4 regions of the Bacillus sp. UNC322MFChir4.1 genome follow, and region 2 is predicted to be linked to each of the others. Evidence: predicted binding sites of a transcription regulator. Region 2 holds the regulator's gene; each other region holds the start of a gene.
What was found. The regulator Rex, encoded in region 2, represses fermentation and respiration genes when NADH is low (regulators of the CRP and FNR family bind a similar motif). The targets are predictions, from matches to a motif close to TTGTGAAATATTTCACAA.
Positions count from the first base shown of each region.

Region 1: a site for Rex is predicted at 1,965-1,982, ahead of BR72_RS19920 (nitrate/nitrite transporter). Genes of this name have one in related genera too.
Region 3: a site for Rex is predicted at 2,060-2,077, ahead of BR72_RS09860 (L-lactate dehydrogenase). Genes of this name have one in related genera too.
Region 4: a site for Rex is predicted at 1,682-1,699, ahead of BR72_RS04690 (lactate permease LctP family transporter). Genes of this name have one in related genera too.

Region 1 is NZ_KN050810.1:166,841-170,056, reverse strand. Features, by position in the region: gene BR72_RS19940 (molybdopterin molybdotransferase MoeA) at 1-582, shown strand, start outside; gene mobB (molybdopterin-guanine dinucleotide biosynthesis protein B) at 543-1,064, shown strand; gene BR72_RS19930 (molybdenum cofactor biosynthesis protein MoaE) at 1,061-1,531, shown strand; gene moaD (molybdopterin converting factor subunit 1) at 1,528-1,761, shown strand; gene BR72_RS19920 (nitrate/nitrite transporter) at 2,000-3,169, shown strand.
Region 2 is NZ_JQKQ01000052.1:4,091-7,306, forward strand. Features, by position in the region: gene BR72_RS16370 (ABC-F family ATP-binding cassette domain-containing protein) at 1-1,475, opposite strand, end outside; gene BR72_RS16375 (redox-sensing transcriptional repressor Rex) at 1,659-2,288, shown strand; gene BR72_RS16380 (YdiK family protein) at 2,315-2,512, opposite strand; gene BR72_RS16385 (CPBP family intramembrane glutamic endopeptidase) at 2,515-3,216, opposite strand, start outside.
Region 3 is NZ_JQKQ01000022.1:40,631-43,846, reverse strand. Features, by position in the region: gene glgB (1,4-alpha-glucan branching protein GlgB) at 1-617, opposite strand, end outside; gene BR72_RS09860 (L-lactate dehydrogenase) at 967-1,911, opposite strand; gene BR72_RS09855 (hypothetical protein) at 2,250-2,474, shown strand; gene BR72_RS09850 (hypothetical protein) at 2,566-2,865, shown strand; tRNA gene BR72_RS09845 (tRNA-Glu) at 2,968-3,039, opposite strand; tRNA gene BR72_RS09840 (tRNA-Ser) at 3,046-3,136, opposite strand; tRNA gene BR72_RS09835 (tRNA-Asn) at 3,145-3,216, opposite strand, start outside.
Region 4 is NZ_JQKQ01000011.1:102,114-105,329, forward strand. Features, by position in the region: gene BR72_RS04690 (lactate permease LctP family transporter) at 1-1,496, opposite strand, end outside; gene BR72_RS04695 (phytase) at 1,781-2,917, opposite strand.

The DNA of each region.
Region 1 (3,216 bases), on a different contig from region 2:
TTCGACACTTGCTATGAGATGGTAAAAAAGACAATGGAAGAAGTCGATATTCTCATTACGACAGGCGGTGTGTCAGTTGGTGATTATGACTACTTACCGGCCATTTATGAAAAGCTTGGAGCAAACGTACTATTCAATAAAATAGCGATGCGTCCGGGAAGTGTAACGACAGTAGCAGAAGTAGACGGAAAGTTATTGTTTGGATTATCAGGAAATCCATCTGCTTGCTATGTTGGGTTTGAATTGTTTGTCCGTCCGGTTGCTCGAACGTTTTTACATATGAAAGAGCCTCATATGTACCGCGGCGACGCCATTTTAATGAAGGGGTTCCCGAAAGCAAATCCATTTACACGCTTTGTTAGAGGGAAAGTAGAAATTGGAAACGAAAGGCTGCAAGCTGTGCCAGTTGGACTGGATAAATCCAGTGCTGTTTCTTCACTCGCTGATGCGAATGCGTTTATTGTCTTACCAGGTGGAACGCGCGGATTTGAAGAAGGGATGACTGTGACTGTCCTATTGTTAGACAGAGAGCAAGGAAGTGAGTGGCCGTGGAAAGAACCGTTCCAGTCTTACAAATCGTAGGGTATCAAAATAGCGGGAAGACAACGTTGACAGAGAAGCTGATTAAAGCATTAACGAATGAAGGCGTGAAAGTAGGTGCGATTAAGCATCATGGGCACGGAGGATATCCGGAAGTGCCGCTGCAAAAAGATAGCGAACGTCATCGCCAAGCTGGAGCGATTGTCAGTGTGGTGGAAGGGGACGGATTATTATCTTTATCCGCTAAGGAAGACTGGTCTTTAGAAAAAATCATTCGTTTGTATACATGTTTTGAAGCGGAAGTCATAATTGTTGAAGGCTATAAAAAAGAGCGATACCCGAAAGTCGTTTTACTTCGATCAGAGGAAGATGCTTCTTTATTAGAAAGTGTAGAAAATGTGATTGCTGTTATTACATGGAATAAGGCTCTAAAAACAGGGCAAGAACATTATCAAGTTTTTCATATAACAGAAGATGAAAAGTATATAAATTGGTTTGTAAAAAGAATGAGGGATGCAAAATGACAAATACGTATTTTGAAGTAGTGGATACACCGATTTCGATTGAAGAAGTAGCGCAGAAAGTTATTCAACGTGAATGCGGGGCTGTGACGACATTCATTGGTACAGTGCGCGAATTTACGAAAGGCCGCCGTACGCTTTACTTAGAATATGCTGTGTATCGTTCGATGGCTGAAAAGATGCTTGCCAAAATTGGGGAAGAAACGAAAGAAAAATGGCCGGGAACATATGTGGCAATTTCACATCGCATCGGCACATTGCAAATTTCTGATATTGCGGTAGTTGTTGCTGTAGCGACGCCGCACCGAAAAGCAGCATACGAGGCAAATGAGTACATTATGGAGCGCATTAAACAAATCGTTCCTATTTGGAAGAAAGAGTTTTGGGAAGACGGTGAGAACTGGATTGGCGATCAATTAGAGCAAACACCGTATCCAAACGGAGAACCAGGAAAGGAGAATGCAAAATGATTACAGTATTATTATTTGCTCACCTGCAAGAAGAAGCTGGAACACACCAATTACAAATGGATGTCCAAAACATTGCAGTAGCAGAGCTGAAGGAGCTTGTAACGAAAGACTACAATGTTTCCCTTTCAGAGCACACAATGGTAGCAATTAATGAAGAATATGCAAATGAAGACGATATGATTCAAGATGGTGATGTTGTTGCATTGATTCCACCAGTAAGCGGCGGGTGATTCTTTCCTGCCTAATCATGATAAAGTGAAACTTCCATCAGTGGGGGCTTTATCCCCCATTGATGGAAAGCTCTCACCAATCGGGCACATGCCAGCAGTTATCCTTCACCTATCTTCTTCGCTTCACTCAATCTTGAGGTGGAGGATTATTGCCCGCGAATAGCGGGAAAGAGCGTGATTAGGCAGGAGGGAAGCAATAGAAAATGTGAAATATTGAACAAAATAGGGGGAGAGACTAATGAAAAATCCGAATTTTCAGTTAGGATTACAAACTTCAAATCTTATACTTGGCTTTATGGTATGGGTAATTTTATCTTCTTTAATGCCATTTATTAAAGCAGACATTGCGTTAACAGCAGGACAGATTTCTCTTGTCACAGCAGTACCAGTTATTTTAGGTTCTATTCTTCGCATTCCAATTGGTTACTGGACCAATCGTTACGGAGCAAGAAAATTATTCTTTATTAGTTTTATTATTCTATTATTCCCGGTCTTTTATATTAGTATGGCAACATCGATGCTAGATTTAATTATTGGCGGTTTATTTGCTGGGGTTGGCGGAGCTGTATTCTCTGTAGGGGTAACATCTCTTCTAAAATACTATCCGAAAGAAAAACATGGCTTTGTAAACGGAATATACGGAATAGGAAATATAGGGACAGCGGTTACATCATTTCTCGCACCAGTACTTGCAACTTCATTTGGCTGGAGAACAACGGTACAAATGTACTTAATCTTACTCGCTACATTTGCATTAGCAAACTTCCTGTTAGGAGATCGTAACGAGAAAAAGGTACATACATCATTAACGGAACAAATTAAAGGTGTATATAAAAATGAAAAGCTTTGGTTCTTATGTATTTTCTATTTCTTAACATTCGGTTCGTTCGTCGCATTTACAGTTTATTTACCGAACTTCCTTGTATCTCACTTTGGTTTAGCGAAAGTAGATGCTGGATTACGTACAGCCGGTTTTATCGCTTTAGCAACAATCATGCGTCCGATTGGGGGCTGGCTCGGCGACAAATTTAATCCATTTAAAATTTTAATCTTTGTCTTTACCGGTTTAACATTAGCAGGAATTATTTTATCATTCATGCCACAGATGAATGTATACACATTCGGTTGTTTATTAGTTGCTTTTTGCGCTGGTACTGGAAATGGAACAATCTTTAAGCTTGTACCAATGTATTTCTCTAAGCAAGCTGGTATTGTAAATGGTCTTGTATCAGCACTTGGCGGACTTGGCGGTTTCTTCCCGCCATTAATCTTAACACTCTTATTCCAACTAACAGGTCATTATGCAATTGGGTTTATGGCGTTATCAGAAGTAGCGCTTGCTTGTTTAGTTATTACTGTTTGGATGTATAGTCAAGAGAAGTTAGTTGCGATGTTACAACATAGATAGTAGAAGAGGGTGTCTCCAAGTTGCGATTTTGGAGACACCTTTTTTTA
Region 2 (3,216 bases):
TCAATGAGCGCATTTTCTAAAATTTCTTTGCTGCTTAAATCTAAATGGTTGGTCGGCTCGTCCAAAATAAGTACATTTGATTTTTGCATCATAAGTTTTGCGAGAGCTAAACGTGCCTTTTGTCCACCGCTTAAAGAAGAAACAGGTTTAAGAACGTCGTCACCAGAAAATAAAAAATTCCCAAGTACTGTGCGAATTTCTTTTTCTGGTTGTAGCGGGTAATCATCCCAAAGTTCATCCAATACACGTTTTGATGATGTTAAGTTTGCTTGTTCTTGGTCATAATATCCGATAGAAACGTTAGAACCAAACGAAATAGTACCGTTTAAAGGACGAAGTTTATCCACAAGAGATTTTAATAAGGTGGATTTTCCAATTCCATTTGGACCGACGAGCGCAACACTATCACCTCGCGTTAATCGGAAACGAATGTTTTGAATAATGGGCTCATTCTCATAGCCAATTGTCACATCGCTTACTTGTAATACATCATTACCACTTTGTTTATCGATATCAAAGTGGAAAGAAGCGGATTTTGTATCGCCGATTGGTTTGTCCAGAAGTTCCATACGATCTAATTGTTTTCGGCGACTTTGCGCCCGTTTTGTTGTGGAAGCACGAGTGATATTTTTTTGGACAAATTCTTGTAATTTTGTTACTTCTTCTTGTTGCTTCTCATAACGTTTCATCTCTTGTTCATATAGGGACGCTTTAAGATCTAAGTATCTACTGTAGTTTCCTGTGTACTTTCGACTTTGTTTATTGGAAATCTCATAGACCTGCGTGACAAGTCTGTCTAGAAAGTACCGATCGTGTGAAACGATTAAAATAGCACCAGGATAACCTTGTAAATATTGCTCAAGCCACGTTAATGTCTCGATGTCTAAATGGTTGGTTGGCTCATCGAGAATAAGCAAATCTGGTTTCGTCAATAATAGCTTACCAAGGGCTAAGCGAGTTTTTTGTCCACCGCTTAGTGTTGAGATTGTTGTTTTGTGTGTTTCAGGAGGAAAACCAAGCCCGCTTAAAACAGAGCGAATATCAGCTTCGTATTGATAGCCACCTTCATTTTTATAATTTAATTGTAGGCGATCATATTCTGCTAACAATTTTTCATAAATGGTTCCATTTGTGAAATTTTCTTCTTTTCCCATTTCTTGCTCTAGTCTGCGGAGTTCTTTCTCCATACGTTGTAAGTGAAGAAATACCGTTAGCATTTCATCCCAAATCGTTAACGATGTTTCAAGACCGGTATGCTGTGCTAAGTAACCGATAGATACATCTTTCGGCTTTATAATTTCGCCGCCGTCATGGGATAATTCTCCGGCAATAATTTTTAATAATGTAGACTTTCCAGCGCCATTACGCCCGACAAGTGCAATGCGATCACGCGTCTGTACTTCTAACTTAATGTTTGAAAGAATCACTTCAGCCGCGAATAGCTTGGAAAGATTATTCACTTGTAGTAAAATCAATGTTTTCACCTCAAATATTTTCTTAACTTTGCCATGATTATATTTCTCAATCATACTAAAAATAGTGTATAGTTGAACATAAATAGAGAAATTCTCTCTCTATTATACAAGGAAAACTATCAATGCTAAACTTCCGTACATGTTTCAATCACTTGAACAGATAGGAAGAGAGGAGGGGGTTGCATGGAGCAGCCTAAAATTCCGCAGGCAACTGCCAAAAGATTGCCTCTATACTATCGATTTATCCAAAACCTATCGTTATCTGGTAAGCAACGCGTATCATCAGCAGAATTAAGCGAAGCAGTGAAGGTGGATTCAGCGACAATTCGAAGAGACTTTTCATATTTTGGAGCATTAGGGAAAAAGGGATATGGCTATAATGTAAATTATTTATTGTCGTTTTTCCGCGAAACACTTGATCAAGACGATGTAACACGCGTAGCGTTAATAGGGGTAGGTAATTTAGGTACAGCTTTCTTACATTACAATTTTACGAAAAATAATAATACAAAAATTGAGATGGCGTTTGACGTTGATGAAGAGAAAGTTGGAAAAGAAATCGGCGGGATTCCAGTATATCATCTGGATGAATTAGAAGAGAGACTATCCGGTGATATAAAAGTGGCAATATTAACAGTGCCTGCTTCTGTTGCGCAAGCTGTAGCAGATCGCTTATCGCATACGAGCATACAAGGTGTTTTAAACTTTACACCTGCTAGGTTAAATTTATCAGAACATATTCGAATTCATCATATTGATTTAGCAGTAGAATTACAAACGCTCGTGTACTTTTTAAAAAATTATCCACAATAAAAACGCAGGAAATTCCTGCGTTTTTATTATTTCTTCTTACTATCTTTTTTCGCTTTAGAAAAAAGAATGCGAAGTGCAAAATTAAAATCAATTGTTGCCATTATAGCAAGTAGTATTGTGTAAAAGTTCCAAATTGTATCTTTTACACTTGTAATTGCTAAGTATGTAAAAATACACCCTAGAAGAAAATACAAAGTTGCCATAACAAATGGTGAATTTCGCATGTTTAAAATCCTCCGATGAATCCTTGCAGTTTTTCAGCTTTTTCTAGATAGGGACGAAGTACGAATGTAATTAACATAACATTTGTATTCATCATAACATGAGCCATAATTGGTACAATAATTCGTTTTGTTTGTACGTATAAAAATGAAAAAACAAGCCCCATGGAAATATACACTAATAAATGTGTAGGGTCAAAATGAATGATAGCAAATATAAGCGAACTTATGATTGCTGCGATAAAGAAGTTATATCGTTTATATAGTGTGCCAAATAGAATTTTTCTAAATACAATCTCCTCAAGAATAGGGGCAAATATAGATGAAACAATCATAAATAATGGCACAGCTCTTATAATGCCGATAATGTTTTGTGTATTTTCAGATTCCGCTTTAATTTTAAAAACTTGTGTTTCAATTGTGCCAGCAATGACCTGGGCAAATAAGGCAAGGAAAACTCCTAAAATAATCCACCCTATCGTAGCGGGGAGATTTGTTTTTCCGCGATTCCATTTTTCAGATTCTGTATCATTACGTAGTAACACAAGGATGATAATAAGAGCGATAAAGAAGCTTATCAGCCCCCAATGTGCAGTAGCTAGTTGGATTTTTTCATCAAGGGTCCGGTGCCCATTATTGTATACTCCGCTTTTTAGAAGAATCAATCCTCCAACTATACCTGATAATTGCATCAAAATATATGTAAC
Region 3 (3,216 bases), on a different contig from region 2:
TATCTACTAGTCGGCGCATAATATCCCGTTCCTTGATATCCCCAAGAGCGGTCATATGGATGTTCAACGAGCGGCATAATTTCCACATGAGTAAATTGATGCTCCGCTACATATGGAATAAGTTCATCTGCCATTTCTCTATAAGAAAAAAAAGACCCATCTTCTTTCCTTTTCCACGAACCAAAGTGAAGTTCATAAATGGCTATTGCTTCGTTATAGATGGACTTTCGTTTCTTTTTTTGGAACCACTTCTGATCTTTCCATTCATATCCTTTTATATCGTAAACAACGGATGCCGTATTGGGCCGAACTTCAGCACACATTGCATACGGATCTGCTTTTAAAAGCGTATGCCCTTCTCGTGTTTGAATGGCATACTTGTATAATTCCTGCTGAGAAATATTCGGTATAAATAAAGACCAAATCCCTTTCTCAGTCACTCGTATCATTTCATGTATCTCGCAATTCCACTCATTAAAATCTCCCACAATACTCACAGCTTGTGCATGAGGTGCCCATACGGAAAAACGTGTACCTTCCATTCCATTTTCCATCGTCAAATGAGCACCAAGAATCTCGTAGCTATCATAAAACTTTTCTTCATGGAACAATAACATGTCTTTCACATTACATTTCGTCTCAATCACTATGTTCACCTCACATGATGACAGAATTTTAAATACGTTATTACTATTCTTCAGTAAATTGAAATATCCTTGCGATTTTATAAAAAAACATTCGTTTATTTATAGAAATCTGCGATAATTTCATGAAATTTAACCGAAAAATATCGAATTTTGGCGAATATTCATTGTAAACGCTTTATTTTAGAATAATTTTTTAGTGGGGAAGAAAAAGATCTACTGCTCTATTTTGTTATTACTTTCCATTCAAATAAAACATAAAAAAACCCCTTCCGGCAAAAAGGATATAGGGGAGGCCGGAAAGGGATTTATACAATTTGAATTATAGTACTGGTGCCATAGTTTCTTTTAACACTTTTATAGAATGATCAAATTTCAATTCTTCTTCTGCATTTAATTCAAGCTCTACAATTTCTCGAACACCTTGACGGTTGATAACTGCTGGAACACCTATGTAAACATCTTGTTGTCCATATTGCCCTTCAAGATATGCAGATACTGTCAATACGCTGTTCTCGTTGTTTAGGATCGCTTTCGTTACACGTAATAGTGCCATACCGATACCGTAGTAAGTTGAGCCTTTACGTTGAATAATATGATAAGCAGCATCTCGAACATTTACAAAGATTTCATCTAAATCACTTTGGTTGTACTTTTCATTGTTCGCTAAGATTGTTTCTAGCTTTTGTACGCCGATCGTAGCATGGCTCCATACAGGAAGCTCTGTGTCACCATGTTCACCAATGATATACGCATGCACATTACGTGGGTCTACCTCTAAGTACTCACCTAGCATATAACGCAAACGAGCAGAGTCTAGAGTTGTACCAGAACCAATTACGCGCTCTTTTGGTAATCCAGATTCTTTCCAAGTTACATAAGTTAAAATATCCACTGGGTTAGTTGCAACTAAGAAAATACCATCAAATCCACTATCCATAATACCGCGAACGATTTGTTTATAAATTTTTGTATTCTTCTCAACTAAATCTAAGCGAGTTTCACCTGGCTTTTGTGGTAATCCAGCAGTGATAACAACAAGATCTGCATCTTTACAATCTGCATAGCTACCTTTCCAAACTTTTGTTGGAGCTGGCGCAAATGGAACCGCATGGCTTAAATCCATCGCTTCGCCTTCTGCTTTTGCTTCGTTTACATCAACAAGAACAAACTCTTCAACTACACCTTGGTTAATCATAGAATATGCATAGCTACAGCCTACAGCTCCTGTTCCTACTAATACTACGCGGTTAATACCTTTTTTCATGGTAAAATCCCCTCTCTATTTTCCAATCTCATTATTATCATTGTCATTTAAGTTAATAATTAAAATACTATTTTTATGTTGTTTATCTTGTTTACATTCATATTGTAGCACGATTACTTGTGAATGTATTCACATTTTTTTGACCTATTTGTGAATTATTTCACAGATAGGGGAAAGTTATTGTATCAAATGTGGAATCCATCTCAATTTCATCTATACACGCCTAATTTCACATACTATTCCCTTCAAAACTGTATATAATTTGTCCACACCTTTTTTCAGCTTAGAAATATATTATATATTGAATTAAAAATTTATTTTGAAAGGCGTTGATTGATATAAATAAGCATACAAAATGCGTCTGTGAGCAACTCGAAACTTTACAGCCTGGTACAGAAGTAGATATTTTTCTAAATGGAAACTTTATAGATGATGTTACTTTTGTTAATTTTAATCCTCAGAACTTTTGTGCAACGTTTGTAGATACAGAAGGAGATGAAGCAGGCGGCGTAATCCTTATAGATTGCCGCGATATTCAAGCGCTTCGAATTGAGGCAAGCTAGTTGATAAAAGAGAGCTTTTTTGAAGCTCTCTTTTATCATTTCAACATATAGTTCCATCCGAAATATACAAAAGAAAAAGAGGGAAAGAACCATGTCAATTTTCATAAACCATATTGCTAGCCCTAAAATATTTAACCCAAATTTAGTAAAGGATACAGATATACAATCTTTATATATAAAAAATAAAGAAAAATATTTTGAAGATATTTGTTACCTTTTAAACACCTTTCAGTTAGGAAAAAAAGTAAACGAAATTATAATTAATGGCGTGCCATTAACCGTTTCAAATTTTGCAGGGTTTCACTTTAGCACAGGTCTTGCTACATTTCTAAATAATAGTGGGCGCATTGTCCTCGTTAATTGCGAACGCATTGATGCAATTGTACTTTAACATTATTATTTATGAGAAAGTGAAAGTAAGATCGAGGATACATTATTAATCACTACAAGACAAATAAAAAAAGAGATAGCATCACATGCTATCTCTTTAGTATGACCCGTACGGGATTCGAACCCGTGTTACCGCCGTGAAAGGGCGGTGTCTTAACCACTTGACCAACGGGCCAATTTCTGGCAGAGAAGAAGGGATTCGAACCCTCGCACCGCGTAAGCGATCTACTCCCTTAGCAGGGGAGCCCCTTGAGCCACTTGGGTACTTCTCTATATTATATGGCTCCGCAGGTAGGACTCGAACCTACGACCGATCGGTTAACAGCCGATAGCTCTACCACTGAGCTACTGC
Region 4 (3,216 bases), on a different contig from region 2:
TTACCCGTTACCCCACCCGTTGTATTGGCAGCAACAAGCAATACTTCCTTCACACCTACTTGCTGCGCTGTAATCGCTTGTAGATTTGAGAACAATGCGTTTGCAGATGTATCTGATCCTGTTAAGAATACCCCAATCCAGCCAAGGAATGGTGAGAAGAATGGGAATAAGCTTCCTGTTCCCGCTAACGCTAATGCTAACGTTGAGGAAAGTCCAGAGTAATTTGCGATAAATGCAAAACCAAGTACTAATCCAATTGATAGAATTGGCATTTTTAATTCTTGCAACGTTTCCTTAAATGTAGCTACTGCTTGTTTTGGACTCATTTTTAAAACAAACATTGTAATGATACACGCAATCAAAATTGCTGTTCCTGTTGCCGATAAAATATCAAGCTTCAATACCGCTTCATACGGCGTCGGTTTATTAACGATCGGCTCCGCCTTCATGACTAAATTATGCAGACCCGGAACTTTAAACTTAAACACTAAACTTTCAAGCGCACCGCCTGGAACAAATAAATCCTTAAAGAATTTTTGACTCCAAATAACAACCATTACCGTTAAGATAATAAACGGTGACCATGCTTTTAAAACTTTTCCCATCGTTAACTGCATTGTAGAATCAGCCTCTACCGTTGCCGCTGCTTCAGCCTGTCCTTTTTCAGAACGGTAAATTTCTTTTGGCTGCCATACTTTTAGGAATAGCGCTAAACTGACTAAACTTACTAATGCTGATGTAATGTCTGGAAGCTCAGGTCCAAGATATGTTGCTGTAATAAACTGCGTAACCCCGAACGAGCCGCCTGCTACAAATAATGCAGGCCACGTTTGTTTCACACCTTTTAATCCATCCATTAAAAATACGATGAAAAACGGAACAAATAATGATAGAAGCGGCAATTGATGCCCAGCCATTTGTCCTACTTTATGAGGATCAATACCTGTTACTTGACCCGCTACTAAAATCGGAATCCCCATAGCTCCGAACGCTACCGGTGCTGTATTGGCGATTAAACAAAGTCCAGCTGCGTATAATGGATTTAAACCAAGTCCCGCAAGAAGCGCTGCTGTAATTGCTACCGGTGCTCCAAATCCAGCTGCCCCCTCTAAAAACGCGCCAAACGAAAAACCAATTAAAATAACAAGTAAACGATGATCACTTGTAATAGAAAGAACAGATGCACGAATAATATCAAACTGTCCTGTTTTCACCGAAATTTTGTATAAAAACACTGACATAACGATAATCCACGCAATCGGCCACAATCCATATGCAAATCCATAACCGGTTGCTGCCATCGCCATCGTAAATGGCATTTTATAAACGAAAAGTGCAATTATAACTGTTAATACAACTGTAATAAATCCCGCAACATAGCCTTTCATACGAAAAACTGCTAAAGCCAAAAAGAAAAATATAATCGGAATCATTGCAACTGCTGCCGAGATCCAAATGTTACCTAGCGGATCATAAGTTTGTGCCCATGTGCTCATAGTCCCTCTCCCTTTCCAATATCCCCTGTTTCCTAATAACCATATAAGTAGACCACCAGGTCATCATACCTTTACACCTAAAAATAAAACGTTTTAGGAAAACGTTTTCAGTAATGTGATATTTATACTTTATCATATTTTCCTTTATTTACAATCTAATTTTTCAAATTTTGTTCACAATTTGTTTGTTCACTATTTCACAAAAGTGATATGATTATATGTTATACCCATTATTTCTAAAAAAAGAACATTTCAATATACAATGAAATGTCCTTTTATTTCCCTTAACTATTTTGTCTAAATTTCAGTTTACGAGGGTCTACATTATTTTCTATCTGTAATTTTGAGTCAAATCCTTTTGCAATCTTTTTCCAATCCACCATTTTGAAGTTCTGATTTACTATTTTCCCGCGTTCTATATTTTCTCCATCCTGCGCTAGAAAAATGCCGTTTGGATATTTTTTTCCTAATCCAAAACTCATTACATCAATACCGTCTGTATCACTCGTTCCATCAGTATTTTTACCATCAACAATAGCAAAATTACCAATATACTCATTGTTACCTTTACGGTCATACACTGCATAAGTATTATTCCCCTGACTAGAAGCAATTAAATATCCTGTCCCATTTTTCCCATAATATATCGTCAAACCTTCAATATCCGCTGTTAAATGGTTTCCATCAGCACTATCTACCTTTGTAATCGGTTGTTTTCCTCCGTCTGGTTCCGCATTGAATTTCCAAATCGCAACATCTTCTTCACCGATATACATTGTTCCATACTCATCATCTGCTACAATTCCTTCTGATTGAGAACTTAACTTTAATTCACGTACTTTCTTTCCTTCTATTTTCCCTTTTCCATTGTCAAATAACTCATATTGCTCAAAAGTTCCGTCCTTCCCTACAACTAATGCATAAAAAACACCTGTTTTTTGACTATGATAGAGACTAAACCCATATACTTCTTTCATATTTGATTTAATGGGAGATCCCGTAATATTTTCTAATTCTCCTGTTTTAGAGTTTATCGCAAAAATATCGATTGTATTTGTAGAACGATTTGAAGCTGCTGCAATATCAATTTTTTTACCTCCAATGGGAAATCCATATCGTACATCAACATTATTTAGTTTCCCAAAATTATATGAATACAGCAGTTTTCCTTTTAAATCGTAGACAGATATCCCCTCTTCCTTATTCGTTCCAATAATCTTACTCTTTTCAGAATCATGAGGATGAACCCAAATTGCTGGATCATCCGCTGCATCACCCGCATTGGCAACTGCAGCTGTTTCTTCTTTTGCTTCCACTTTTACAAACTTTGAATGCCTTTGTTTCTCTTGAACACTCAGACTTGGAAATTCCCCAACCAAATCCGCCGCAGAATTTACTGTCGAAAATAATACACTCGTCATTAAAGCAGCTGTTGATATTTCCTTTAACATTTGTATTTCCCCCCTGAAAATAATAATTTCCTTTATCTTGTTAACGAGAACAGATGCACTTTTCTTGTATTATTTTATCGATTAATTTTTAATTATTTATGTATTTATTGTAAATTTTAGGAGAGGAAATTAGAGGTCCTATCGTAATCGAAATGATACGCCAGTTGTTAAAATTATCCACCAAAAATGAAACTGCTGTTTCCAGTTTATTTATGAATAGTAAAGTAACATCTTCTTATACTAAAGTAGAAAACTGACTTTAGGAGGAA